Regions from separate parts of the Paenibacillus sp. J14 genome, predicted to be linked through region 3. Evidence: riboswitches for the same ligand, from Rfam matches in the RefSeq annotation. Region 3 holds a riboswitch; each other region holds the start of a gene.
What was found. Region 3 has a riboswitch for thiamine pyrophosphate ahead of M891_RS0117270 (thiamine phosphate synthase). Riboswitches for the same ligand answer to the same signal wherever they lie in the genome.
Positions count from the first base shown of each region.

Region 1: another riboswitch for thiamine pyrophosphate. It lies ahead of M891_RS0118530 (ABC transporter substrate-binding protein); the one in region 3 lies ahead of M891_RS0117270 (thiamine phosphate synthase).
Region 2: another riboswitch for thiamine pyrophosphate. It lies ahead of M891_RS0109570 (ECF transporter S component); the one in region 3 lies ahead of M891_RS0117270 (thiamine phosphate synthase).

Region 1 is NZ_JADQ01000058.1:19,988-24,170, forward strand. It holds gene M891_RS0118515 (sensor domain-containing diguanylate cyclase) at 1-735, opposite strand, end outside; gene M891_RS0118520 (cold-shock protein) at 916-1,137, opposite strand; gene M891_RS0118525 (cold-shock protein) at 1,311-1,511, opposite strand; TPP riboswitch at 1,818-1,930, shown strand; gene M891_RS0118530 (ABC transporter substrate-binding protein) at 2,086-3,153, shown strand; gene M891_RS0118535 (MTH1187 family thiamine-binding protein) at 3,210-3,503, shown strand; gene M891_RS0118540 (ABC transporter permease) at 3,500-4,183, shown strand, end outside.
Region 2 is NZ_JADQ01000019.1:64,902-69,084, forward strand. It holds gene M891_RS0109560 (efflux RND transporter periplasmic adaptor subunit) at 1-829, shown strand, start outside; gene asd (archaetidylserine decarboxylase) at 890-1,687, opposite strand; TPP riboswitch at 1,869-1,980, shown strand; gene M891_RS0109570 (ECF transporter S component) at 2,082-2,693, shown strand; gene M891_RS0109575 (ABC transporter ATP-binding protein) at 2,693-4,183, shown strand, end outside.
Region 3 is NZ_JADQ01000050.1:27,006-31,188, reverse strand. It holds gene thiH (2-iminoacetate synthase ThiH) at 1-891, opposite strand, end outside; gene M891_RS0117280 (thiazole synthase) at 895-1,674, opposite strand; gene thiS (sulfur carrier protein ThiS) at 1,679-1,882, opposite strand; gene M891_RS0117270 (thiamine phosphate synthase) at 1,888-2,532, opposite strand; TPP riboswitch at 2,646-2,748, opposite strand; gene M891_RS24715 (FUSC family protein) at 2,965-3,894, shown strand; gene M891_RS24110 (MerR family DNA-binding protein) at 4,075-4,183, shown strand, end outside.

The DNA of each region.
Region 1 (4,183 bases), on a different contig from region 3:
CCATAACTCCAGCGTAACCTCCATCAGCAAGGCTAACATTGCCACAGACAGCCACAAGTGCAGCACCGACTGCCTCTTTACTCTCACCCTTAACACTAACAATGCGTACATATTAAGAGCCCATAGGATCGGGCCAATCATTGAATTTTTGAGTTGCCATAAATCATTATTATAAAAAAGACCCGGCAGCCTCTGAACAGCAAGCATTGAAGCTTTATATGAAAAAAATACAAGGAACAAGGTAAGGACAATGCCTGCCGTGCCAGATCGAACGATCTGCTTCTTCGACTTTAAGGGAGCAGACCACTTTCGACCTACAAAAGCATATCCCCAGATCCCCAGGGTAATTCCCACATGCCACATCACCCACACCCATCCCGCCGTTTGCTCCTTAATCGCTTCAACATCCGCGATGTTGATGAAGAGACTCGGAAAGGTCAAGACGTACAAGAGTGACATGAAACAACCGAACAAATAAGTGCAGAAGATAACTAGCAAAGCCGGTAGACCGGAAGCTCGGTACTGACTATACATGGTAATGGCGGTTAACAAATTGCCAAAAATAATGCAGCCAACAATGGCCGATAAATATTGATCTTTATGTGGAAGTTCAATCATTCCAAACGGTAATGTAATCAACGACACGACGGTAATGAAAACTGAGAGGATGATCGCCCACTTTCGCTGCCTTGGGCTGTAGGGGATGTCAAGTGCCACTTTATACTTTACGCGCATCAACGCCCTCCTGCTTGTCGAAACATGTCATAATTAAACATATTCGATTTTAGATAGGGATGCAATCCTTTTCTTAGGTAGCTCCTCACTTTAGCAAAGGGCATAAAAAAGCCGCATTCGCGAAAGGCGAACACGGCTGCGTTTGCTTAGGTCACTGGTCCCATGAAAGGGTACAAACGCCTAAGCCTTCTTGGCCGACGATCTTTGATCGGAGCTTGGATTGCTCAGTTGAGGGAGCATGCGCATCCCCATGACCATCTCGGACGAGCAGAGCGGACATACGGGGCTATAATCAAAGGTGAAATTGTCCCGCATCCACCCGTTGCAGTCATCGCTAGTGCAGGTCCATACCGGCGTATTTTCCTCAGGAATTTCTTCTAACGTCTTTTTACGGTAGTTCATAAAATTCCCCTCCTCTTCAAGGTGAACGTTCCAACCAGGTGCATTGATGATTTTGTTGTAGTGTTATATGTATCATCAGAAGCGGACTTCTGAAGAATTAACCTCATTAATGATCTTTGCGAAGAAAAACTGCCCTTAATGCGAGCACGCATTAAGAGCAGTTTCTAACTAGCTTACAGTTTTACAACGTTCTCGGCTTGAGGGCCGCGGTTGCCTTGAACCACGTTGAATTGTACGCGTTGGCCTTCGTCGAGGGTTTTGAAGCCTTCGCCAGTGATCGCGCTGAAATGAACGAATACGTCATTTCCGCCTTCCACTTCGATGAAGCCAAAACCTTTCTCAGCGTTAAACCATTTTACTGTTCCAGTTTCCATGGGAGAATACCTCCTGTTTAAGATTAACATGATTCATTTTTTTAACAGAAGTCGTTCAAATAAAGGCTGACCCTTATTGAACATGCACCACTTGTATAAAAAAAATTCACACATTGAAAAAAGTTCCAGTTTTAAAAAAGTGACACCCTTTTCAATGCGTGAATGATATCTTCTTTCAAAAACATGATTTGATCTCATTATAGCCTTTTGCCAGATAAAAAGCAAATCCCCTGTTTTTTCAAGCCTACCGGAAAGACTGGACAAATCTAACTACTGAAAACTATAATGACAGATGTAATCTGCAGTCATATTGTTCAGGGGTGCTGGAATTGGCCGGCTGAGAGTGTATCCCTCCAAGATACTGACCCTTCAACCTGATCTGGATAATGCCAGCGTAGGGAGCCATACCATGGTGATGAACTTATTTTACATGTCATTTCCATTGCCTATCGCGTCCCGGATCCGGGACGTTTTTTTGTATCCGGAAGTTGGAAGTTACGCTTAAGGACGCACATCCAGGGTTATACCAAGAACAAGCTGCGGAAATTTACACCAACGAAGGAGAGTCGGAGTCGTGAAAGTTCAAGTACGTACCGCACTGGCCATATTTCTTGGTTGCTTGCTGCTGGTATTGTCCGCCTGCGGCGGAGCGAATGGGAATCGTGCCGGGACAGCGGAAGGCGGAAACCAAGGCGGACAAAATACCGAAGCCGCCGCACCCAATCAAGCCTCTAATGCAGAGCTGCAACATGTGAAAGTCGTGCTCGACTGGAGCCCTAACACGAACCATACCGGGCTTTACGTCGCCAAGGATCAAGGCTATTTCGCCGAGGAAGGACTGCATGTGGACATCCTCCTGCCTGGTTCCGGCGGCGCCGAAGCGATGGTGGCCGCAGGAGAGGTGCCGTTTGGCGTCAGCGTGCAAGAGAACGTGACGCAAAGCCGAATCCAAGGCGTCCCGCTCGTCTCGATTGCCGCGATCATTCAGCACAATACGTCCGGCTTCGCTGCCCCTGTCGAGAAGAACATCAAGTCGCCGCGGGACTTCGAGGGCAAAGCCTACGGCGGCTGGGGTTCACCGGTGGAACAAGCGGTGATCCAATCGATCATGGATCTGCAAGGCGCTGATGTCAACAAGGTGAAGTTCATTAACATCGGGGATGCCGATTATTTTACAGCGGTAAAACGGGATATTGATTTTGCCTGGATTTTCTACGCCTGGACGGGTGTTGAGGCCGAGCTGCGAGGCGAGCCGCTGGACATGTTGTATGTCAAAGATTTCTCCGAGAAGCTGGACTACTACACACCAGTACTCGTGACGAACGAGAAGACAATCCAGGATAACCCTGAGCTCGTAAAAGCTTTTATGCGGGCTGTGACGAAAGGTTATCAGTATGCGATTGACCATCCAGAGGAAGCGGCGCAAATCCTGCTGAAAGCTGTACCGGAGCTCGACAAAGACCTGGTGGTGGCCAGTCAAAAATGGCTCAGCCCGAAATACAAGGACGATGCTCCGCGCTGGGGCGAGCAGAAGAAAGAAGTGTGGCAAAACTACTCCGATTGGATGTTTGAACGCAAGCTCCTGGAGAAACCGCTTGATGTGGATGCCGCTTTTACCAACGAGTTTTTGCCAAGCGAATAACTACCTTTAATAATTCTTTAATGCCAAAACTCCTATTCGAAAGGATGAACTTACCCATGCCAAACGCGTTATTAAGCATTCAAATCATTCCGAAAACGCCTAACGGTGAAGACGTCATTCCCTATGTAGACCGAGCCATTGAAGTTATTCAAGCTTCCGGCGTCAAATATCAGGTGAATCCCCTGGAGACGACCATGGAGGGGGATCTCGACGAGCTGCTGACCATCGTGAAGAAAATGAATGAAGCCGTCATTGAATTCGGCAGCACGGGCATCATTTCGCAAATTAAAATTTCCTACAATCCCGAAGGCGTCAGCATGGATAAGCTGATCGAAAAATATCGGCCATGAATCTCCGCAGCCTTTGGCACAGCATATGGCCGCCCCTCGTGGCGGTCATCTTGTTTTTACTGATCTGGCAAGGCGCGACCGCCTGGTTCCACATCGAGAAATGGATTCTCCCCAGCCCGGTAGATATCGGTCGTGAAGCAGCTGCCGGTGCGGCCAGCTTGGGGGAACATACTTTAGCAACGCTGCGGCTGATGCTGATCGGTTTTGCCATCGGGACGCTTGTCGGCCTGCTGACGGCGTTTGTTCTGCATTATGTCCCGTTTCTGAAGGCATCGCTGTATCCGCTCATCATCTTAAGTCAAAACGTGCCCACCATTGCGTTGGCGCCACTGCTGATGATCTGGTTCGGCTTTGGCATCCTGCCGAAGATTATCGTCATTACGCTCGTCTGCTTCTTCCCTGTCGCCGTGGCAGCCATGGACGGACTTAACCGCACGGACCGGGCGATGCTTGATTATATGCGAATGATTGGTGCATCCAAGGCGGATATTTTCCGCAAGCTGGAGGTGCCCTATGCGATCCCCTCGATCATGTCCGGGGTGAAAATCGCCGCAACTTACAGCGTGATGGGGGCGGTCATTGCCGAATGGATTGGCGCAGACAAAGGCATTGGCTACTATATGATGCTGCAGAAGGCATCGTTCCGCACGGATAAGATCTTTGTCGCCATCGCCATCATC
Region 2 (4,183 bases), on a different contig from region 3:
TTCCCTGAAGAAGATGCAGTTGTCGCTGGAACAACTGGAGTACGATTTGAAGCAGGCGCTCCGGGAAGGGGATGAGGAAGCCGTGCATCATGCGTCCTCAGCGCTGAAGAGCATGCAGTTTGATATGGAAGATCAGAAGCGGCGCATCACCAAGCTGCAGGAGGAGATCCAAGCGGGTCGGGAGCTGATCGCTCCGGTGGATGGCATCGTCATGACGGTAGGTGCTGAAGAGGGGATCGCCTCAGCGGGGGTTCCCGACGTCAGCCTATCCGATACGTCCCAGGGCTATCAGATCTGGTTGATGGTGCCGGACGAGCTTGCGATCCTGATCCGGTCCGGTGAAGAACTTGATTCGATCACGCTTGTAGACGACGATGCCCGACAGCTTACCGGCACCGTTACCACGATCGAAGAGGCGTACGATGGAGGGGGGGATTCGATCGGCGATGACCAGCTTGGGCCTGGCGACAGCGACCAAGTCTCGGCCGCGAACACCCGGATCACGATATCACTGAAGGAAGAAGAATCCGGTCTCCTAGGCGGTGAACGCGTCAAAGTGAGCCTGCGCAAATCGAAGGGCGACCAACTGTTGCTCGTCCCCAATGAAGCCGTTCATCATGACAGCCAGGGGGCGTTCCTATACACGATCTCTGCGGAACAAGGCCCGCTTGGTAATGCATATTACGCAAAACTAACCCGAGTCGAGACGGAAGGTTCGAACGAATACGCAACAGCTGTCAGCGGTGAGATCTTCGAGCAGTCCGAGGTCATCGTAGGCAGCACAGGGCTGATCATGGACGGCACCCGCGTCCGGTATGAGCTGAACTAGCAATACAGTGCAGGAGATGGGAAGAGCCGGCCGAAGCCGGCGATGCATGGTCTTGTTTAATTAGCTTGGGTTTGCGGAGTTAAAGCGGCCCAGCGCTTCACCCATCCGTACCTTCTGTCCGGGGGCAAGTTCAGGCCAGGGGGTAAAGGTGCCGTTCTGGGTGAGCAGGACGACGGTGGATCCAAACTCGAAATAAGCGAGGTCGTCGCCTTGCTCCCAGGATTTTGCCGAAGGATCGGTATACTGGATACTGCTCACGTTCATCGCGCCGACCTTCACAAGAGCGATTTCCCCATACTCATGGGAGATGTAAGTGATCAAGCGTTCGTTTCGGCATAACACCTTCTTCATATGGCGCATGCCAAAATCATTCACCGGGTAGACCCGGCCTTGGATGTGCTCACTTTCCAGCTTTTTGCCCGTCACGGGCGCGTGAATCCGGTGATAATCGGTAGGACTCAGATACAGAACAAAGGCGTATCCGTGTTTGTACAATTCGACGCGGGGAGAGCCGGCCAGCAGCGCTTCCAAGGAATAATCCTGTCCTTTCACGTTCAGGATCGTGCCGGATTGCACCTCGCCCATAAACGTAATCAGCGCGTCCACCGGACTAATCATCACTCCCGGCTCCGCGTGCAGCGGGCGCATGCCCGGCTTTAGCTTGCGGGTGAAGAATTCGTTTAACGTGCGGTATTCCCGAAGCTCCTTCTCCGCTTCATGCAGCGGAATGCCATACGATTTTGCGAATAAAGGGATCATTGCTCGGCTAACCCCCGAATGAGAGAACTTGCCTATCAACCGGGATAACCATTTCCGGGAGGAAAGCTCCGTCATCCATTTCATCCATGTCGCGGCCAAATCGCATCCTCCTAGTCTGTCCAGTAATGCTGCATGGGTATTGATGAATTCGTTGCCACTTCCGCTTATCTTGACACAGAATCAGACCGAAATCAATAACGGATTGGTAACCCCCAGTTTACAGATTTGTACAAATTTAGGCTTGATGCCTGGGCGGGGTTGGTGTATGTTTATATCAATCGCATAGGGATACGGGGGCTTGAGCGAATCAGGCTGAGATAGCGGCATATTGCGCCGCGGACCGTTAATCTGATCTGGATAATGCCAGCGTAGAGAATCGATCGTCCGGGACTTTTTGTGCCTTCGTGCGTCCCCGTGACCTGACCACCGTCTGAGCTATTCAGGCGGTTTTTTTTACGATGCGAGGATTTAAATCAAATGATCAGGAGGAGAGATGAAGATGTCAGAGGTTGTTCAAAAAAGAACGGGGCGTGGTCTCAAGCTCAGTGATGTGCTGGTAACGGTGTTGGTCTCGCTGGTGCTAGGTGTGGTGTATCACTTTTGGAGTTCGGTGTACAATTTGTTCTCCCCCCTGTTCTTCCAGGCCGATGAACTGGTGTACGGGATGTGGTTCCTGGCTGCAACGCTGGTGTTCTTGTTGATTCGCAAACCGGGGGTGGCGTTAATCGCGGAGATCGCTGCTGCCCATGTGGAAATTTTGTTCGGGAGCGAGTGGGGCGTCCAGTTGGTTCTTTACAGTGTGCTGCAAGGTTTAGGGGCGGAGCTGGTGTTCGCCGCGTTCCGGTACCGGAAATTTTCCGGCTCCGTTGCTGCGTTGGCTGGGATTGGGGCTGCCGTAGGTTCGGTTCTCCCAGATTTCTTCTACGGCTATGTGCAGGATTACGAGCCGTGGCTCTTGACTGCCAAATATGCGATGCGGGCCGTCAGCTCGGCGCTGATCTGCGGGTACTTCGCTTATGCCGTCGTGAAGGCCGTAGAGGCAACAGGGGTTACGACATTGCTGCGACCCGTTGATCCCAAAGATTATGCGGCGTTGAATGACTGATGAGCAAAGAAACGACGGCAGCTGAGATCCGGGAGCTGCGGCTCAAGTTCCCGGGAGAGGATCGGTTTGTGTTTAAGGATTTGGATTTCTCGGTGCGGCGTGGGGAGCATGTGCTGCTGCTGGGTCCCAGCGGATGCGGCAAATCGACGCTGCTCCAGGTGCTGAGCGGCATCATTCCAGACCTAGTTGAGATTCCGATGCGCACGTCCGCACAACAGCTTCCCGCGTCATGGCGATTTTTGTTCCAGGATCCGGATACGCAGTTTTGTATGCCTTACGTGGATGAGGAGTTGGCGTTCGCCTTAGAAAATTTGGGCGTGCCGAAGCCGGATATGCCCGCGCGGATGCAGGCTGCATTGGCGAAGGTGGGCCTTGACCTGCCTGAGCTCCATGTGCCGATCGATTCGCTATCCCAAGGGATGAAGCAACGGTTGGCGCTTGCCTCCGTGCTGCTGGGCGATCCGGAGGTGCTGCTGCTGGATGAGCCTTCGGCATTGCTCGATCCGCAGGGCCGAGAGCAAATTTGGCAAGCGATCGCTAAGGTGGCTGAGGGCCGCACCCTCATTATCGTGGAGCACCGGATCGAGGAGTTGACGGCGCTAGGTCTGGTTGACCGCGTCGTGTTGTTTGGACCGGATGGGAAGGTGTTGGGCGAGGGGGCACCGGACGTCGTGTTTGATACGTATCATTCCGAGCTTATTGAATTTGGGATCTGGTATCCCGGCGTATGGGAAGCGTATTTTGCCACAGAAGCCGGCCGCAGGTTATTGGAGCCGGTGGGAGGTAGCCGGCAATTGGATGGGCCTGCCGCCGTGGAGTTGACTGACTTTCACGGGTTCCGGCATGGGCGGCCGGTGATTGAAGTCGGGCAAGCCGCCGTGTATCCCGGGGATTGGATTGCGATCACTGGGCCAAACGGTGCAGGGAAGAGCTCGTTGCTGCTCAGTCTGATCGGTTTGCTGCCGTCTGAGGGGGCATTTACACTGCAGGGAAAACGGATCGAGACTGGGAAGCTTAGCCGACGTGACCGCAGACGACGGTTGGAGTCGGCCGCTCGTGAGATCGGATTTGTGTTCCAGAATCCGGAGTTTCAGTTTGTCGCCGATCGGGTGGTGGACGAAGTCACCTTCTCGCTGAGGGAGGATGGACTTGACGCCAGAACGCTGAACGGTCGGGTGACGGAGTATCTAGAGCAGTTTGGTCTAACCGGCTTGGAGATGCGGCATCCTTACCAGCTGTCGCTGGGGCAGAAGCGGCGCCTTAGTGTGGCTGCGGCGGCCGTGCGCGAACAACAGGTGTTGCTGCTAGATGAGCCGACCTTCGGTCAGGATGCTGCGAACACGTTTGCCATTCTGCAGTTATGCGAGGCGTTACGTCGACGCGGGACGGCGATCCTCATGGTTACCCATGAAGAGCGGATCGCAGAGCAGGTGGCCACCCAGTATTGGGAGGTCCGGGACGGACGGTTGACGAGCCAACAGTTGACCTCG
Region 3 (4,183 bases):
GGATAAGGTGATCCCGGCCCGCGGCAGAAAGAGACGGTAGGCGAGCATCACCTGTACCAAAGCCCGATCGGACACCTGGGCATCCGGTTCGTAATCTCCGAGAAAAGGGCGGAAGCGCGGAATCGATAAGCTGATCTCACAACCTGGATACTTGGTTTGCAAATAATCTGCGTGCATGGCGGCAAAGAAGGCTTCCTGTCTCCAATCGTACAAGCCAAGTAATGCCCCGATATTCACGGCCCGGTAACCTGCAGCACATCCGCGTTCCGGGGCATCCAGCCGATTTCGATAATTGCGCTTGGGGCCTTTGATATGGAGCTTGGCATAGGTTTCCCGGTGGTAGACCTCTTGGAATACCGTCAGGCTGTCTACGCCTGCCGCAGCTAGCTCCTGATATTCGGAGACAGACAGCGGGTTCACCTCAATGCCGATGGATGAAAAATAATTGCGCAGCACCTTCACGCAGTCTCTTAAGTATTCGACCGGGGAATCTTTGCGGGATTCACCGGTTAACAGCAGGATATGACGGATCCCGGTTGCCGCAATCGCTTCAGCTTCCCGTTCGACCTCTTGCATGTCTAATTTTTTTCGCGGAAAATCATAGATCGAACTAAAGCTGCAATACTCACAGTGGTTCACACAATAATCGGACACATACATCGGGGTAAACAATTGGATTACGTTCCCGAACTGGCTTTGGGTGATCTGCTGTGCCCGTTGGGCCATCTCCTCCAAATGTCGATCAGCCGCTGGTGACAGCAAGGCTAGCAGATCCTCCGCATCAAGCTTAGGCCTGCTAAGCGCCCGCCTTACATCTGCATCGCTGTAACCTTGAAGCCGCTGTGGAAAGGGGAAGCCTTCCCAGGATTGGATTTTGTCATAGAAGCTCATCCCTTAGGCCTCCACTTCATCCAGAAATCCGGTTAGCGGGGAAGAGGCTACCGCGTTTTGCTCCACCGGTCCCAGCCCGGCCAGATGGGCTAATCTGCCGGCTATAACGGCTGCGCGGAACGCTTCAGCCATGCCCAGCGGATCGCGGGCGGTTGCAATCGCCGTATTTAAGAGGACAGCCGCTGCGCCCATTTCCATCGCTTCCGCTGCCTCTGACGGCTTGCCGATCCCGGCGTCTACGATCACCGGCAGGCCTGATTCCTCGATCAGGATCTGAATCAATTCCTTCGTCCGCAGGCCGCGGTTGCTGCCAATCGGTGAACCGAGCGGCATGACGGCAGCGGCTCCAGCATCCCTTAACCGGAGCGCGGCCGATAGATCCGGGCTCATATAAGGAAGGACTACGAAGCCTTCTGCGGCCAGTACCTCGGTTGCTTTAATGGTTTCCACGTTGTCTGGCAGCAGATAACGTTGATCCTGAATGACCTCCAGTTTAATCCAATTGCCCATATCCGCCGCTCTGGCCAGCCTTGCGATGCGGATTGCTTCTTCTGCGTTGCGGGCACCGGAAGTGTTCGGCAGCAGCGTCATATGTGGAGGAATATGATGCAGCAGATTTTCCTCCTCCCAATCGGGATTCACTCTTCTTAAAGCGACCGTGATGACTTCTGCTCCCGAACGTTCGATCACTTCGGGAATTAAGGTGTTGCGGTTATATTTGCCAGTACCGATAAAGAGACGGCTGGACAAAGCCTTGCCGCCAATATGGAATAAGTCCTGCATAGGATCAACCTCCCCCAACAAAATGGACTAGCTCAATACGATCCCCATCCGATAACGGGGTCACGTCATAGTCTTCCTTTCGTACAACTGTACCGTTTAGTTCAACCAACAGCTTTCGGTCCTTCCATGGGGGCTCTGCTAATAAATCGGCCAGTGTGAAACAGCTTTCGTTGATCGTCGTCTCTTTCCCATTCAAACGAACCAGCACGGGGTTCACCTCCTTTCCAGCCAAGATGCCTGCATTGCCTTGCGATATGCTTGGGCCTCTTCCGCCGGGTCTGGTGCATGGAACAGGCTTGTCATGACGGCAACCCCTTGGGCGCCGCAGCGGATGACCTCTCCCGCATGGTCCGGACGGATGCCTCCTATGGCGATCACCGGAACCGGGCAAGCTTGAGCCGTTGCAGACAGGGCTGCCAGCCCCCGACCGGGAAGGCCGGGTTTGCTGGACGTATCGTATACATGACCGAACAGGCAATAATCCGCTCCATCTGCGGCGGCTTGCATCGCTTCTTTCGCCGAATGAACCGACCTGCCCAAGCGCATCCCAGTGGCTAACGGACGAGCGGCATCCACTGGAAGACTGTGGCCGGCTAAGTGGACATTCATGGCCCGAGCAGCCAAGGCGACGTCCAGCCGATCGTTCACGACAATTTGGGACAGCGGAATGCCGGCTTCCAGCATCTGTTGAATGACCTCCAGCTGACCTTTCGCCGTGAGCTGCTTATCCCGTACATGGATGTAATCCAGGTAGGGAAGGGCGCTGAGGGACACCCTAAGCAGTTCGGAAACGTGGATAGGAGAGATGGAGATCAGATGCAGTTCGGGTGTGTTCAGCATTATTTTTTGGCTCGTCATATTCATCCCCTCTGAGGTTCGATATGCAATGCAAAAAAGCCCCCTCCGCAAGGAGGGGGCTAGTTCAGCAACAGAAGGAATAAGCCTAAATAGACTTATGTTCTGGTTCATACATGCTTTACGCTCCACTTCCCTACGCAGGTCTTAACCCGTTCAGGTTCAAAGGGTCCGAATCTTGCGATTCATCTCAGCCTTGCGGCTCCCCTAGTGTCGATCGATATCCATTTGTCATGTTTACTATACACGGGGATCCAAATAATTACAACCGTTGAATTGGAATGGGTTATGCTGGCTGCTTTACCTCGTTTCCAAGAAAATTTCATGAAAATGTCACGATTTATCGCAAAAATAGCTGGTTTGTGATGTTTAATGAAATTGAAGCGAAACAAAAACATCCTCTATAATACGGTCGGAGTTTGATTGGGGGGAGTGATGAGATTGAAATGGACGATTGGTTTACGCAATCTCAAGACGGGGCTAGCCATCTGTTTGTGTGTGATCGTTGCAGCGTTATTGCGCCTGGAATATCCTTTTTACGCTGCGATCGCCACGATCATTTCCATGGAAAATTCAGTTGCCAACTCCTTTACGGCCGGGAAACATCGGACGATGGGGACGTTTGTTGGGGCGATTGTGGGTGCAGGCTTCGCCATGATTGAACCTGGGAACGCCATATATTGTGCGTTAGGGGTCATCGTCGTAATCTATGTCTGCAATCTGTTGAATTGGAATAAGTCGATATCCATCGGCTGTATCGTTTTTTTAGCCATTATGTTAAATCTTCAGCCGGGGGAAAGTCCGATTTTTTATGGGATTAACCGGATCACGGACACCTTGGTTGGGATTGCTGTTGCGGTGATCGTCAATTTGGTCGTCTTTCCTCCAAAACATGAGGCGGATTTGGAAAAGGCGCGTAAATCTGTCGCCAAGCGAATGGCTGACTTATATGGGCAGATTACTTCGTGTCGGGAAGCCGTCGATTTGAAGAGTTTTCGTGCGGAGCTAGCTTGTCTGGAGAAATATTATCAGCTCTGCAAAGAGGAATTCCATCTGACTCGGGATCTCAGTGAATCGATGGAGCACATCGGCAAAGAAATTGAATCCTATCGCCACATCTATGAGCATTTGGTGATTTTGCAACAGCTGCTTGCCGAGCATCGACAATTGCTGGTCGAGGCTGATCTTGAACGGAGTGATTCCGTTGAGGCAGGAACCCGCAACGCAGAACAGCAGTACAGAATAGAAATCGTCTATGAGTACCACGCGGATTGGATTTACGCCGAGCTGCAGAAGATGGGCTTGCCGCTTCCGATTAAAGAGCGAGGACGTTTCCAGACGAAGGCGGAGCTTAAAATATCGTAGAAAAGGGATGTCCCAAGAGCCGTGAAGGGCTAGTGGGCATCCTTATTTTTATGCAAAATAGTGTCCTGACTCAAGATCAGCGATCAGCCCGGGTTGCACCGGTTTCCAGCCGAGAAGCTCCCGCGTCGCTGGGCTTGCTTGCGCTGTGTTGTACAAGCTTGTGATGTCGAGCGCTTGAGGATGATTAAGAAATTCCAATCTATCGGCTGTTCGCTGGCTGAATTGAAGGATGTGCTGCAGGAGCACGATGCCCATACGAGCACGAACGAACAAACCATCGAATGGATCC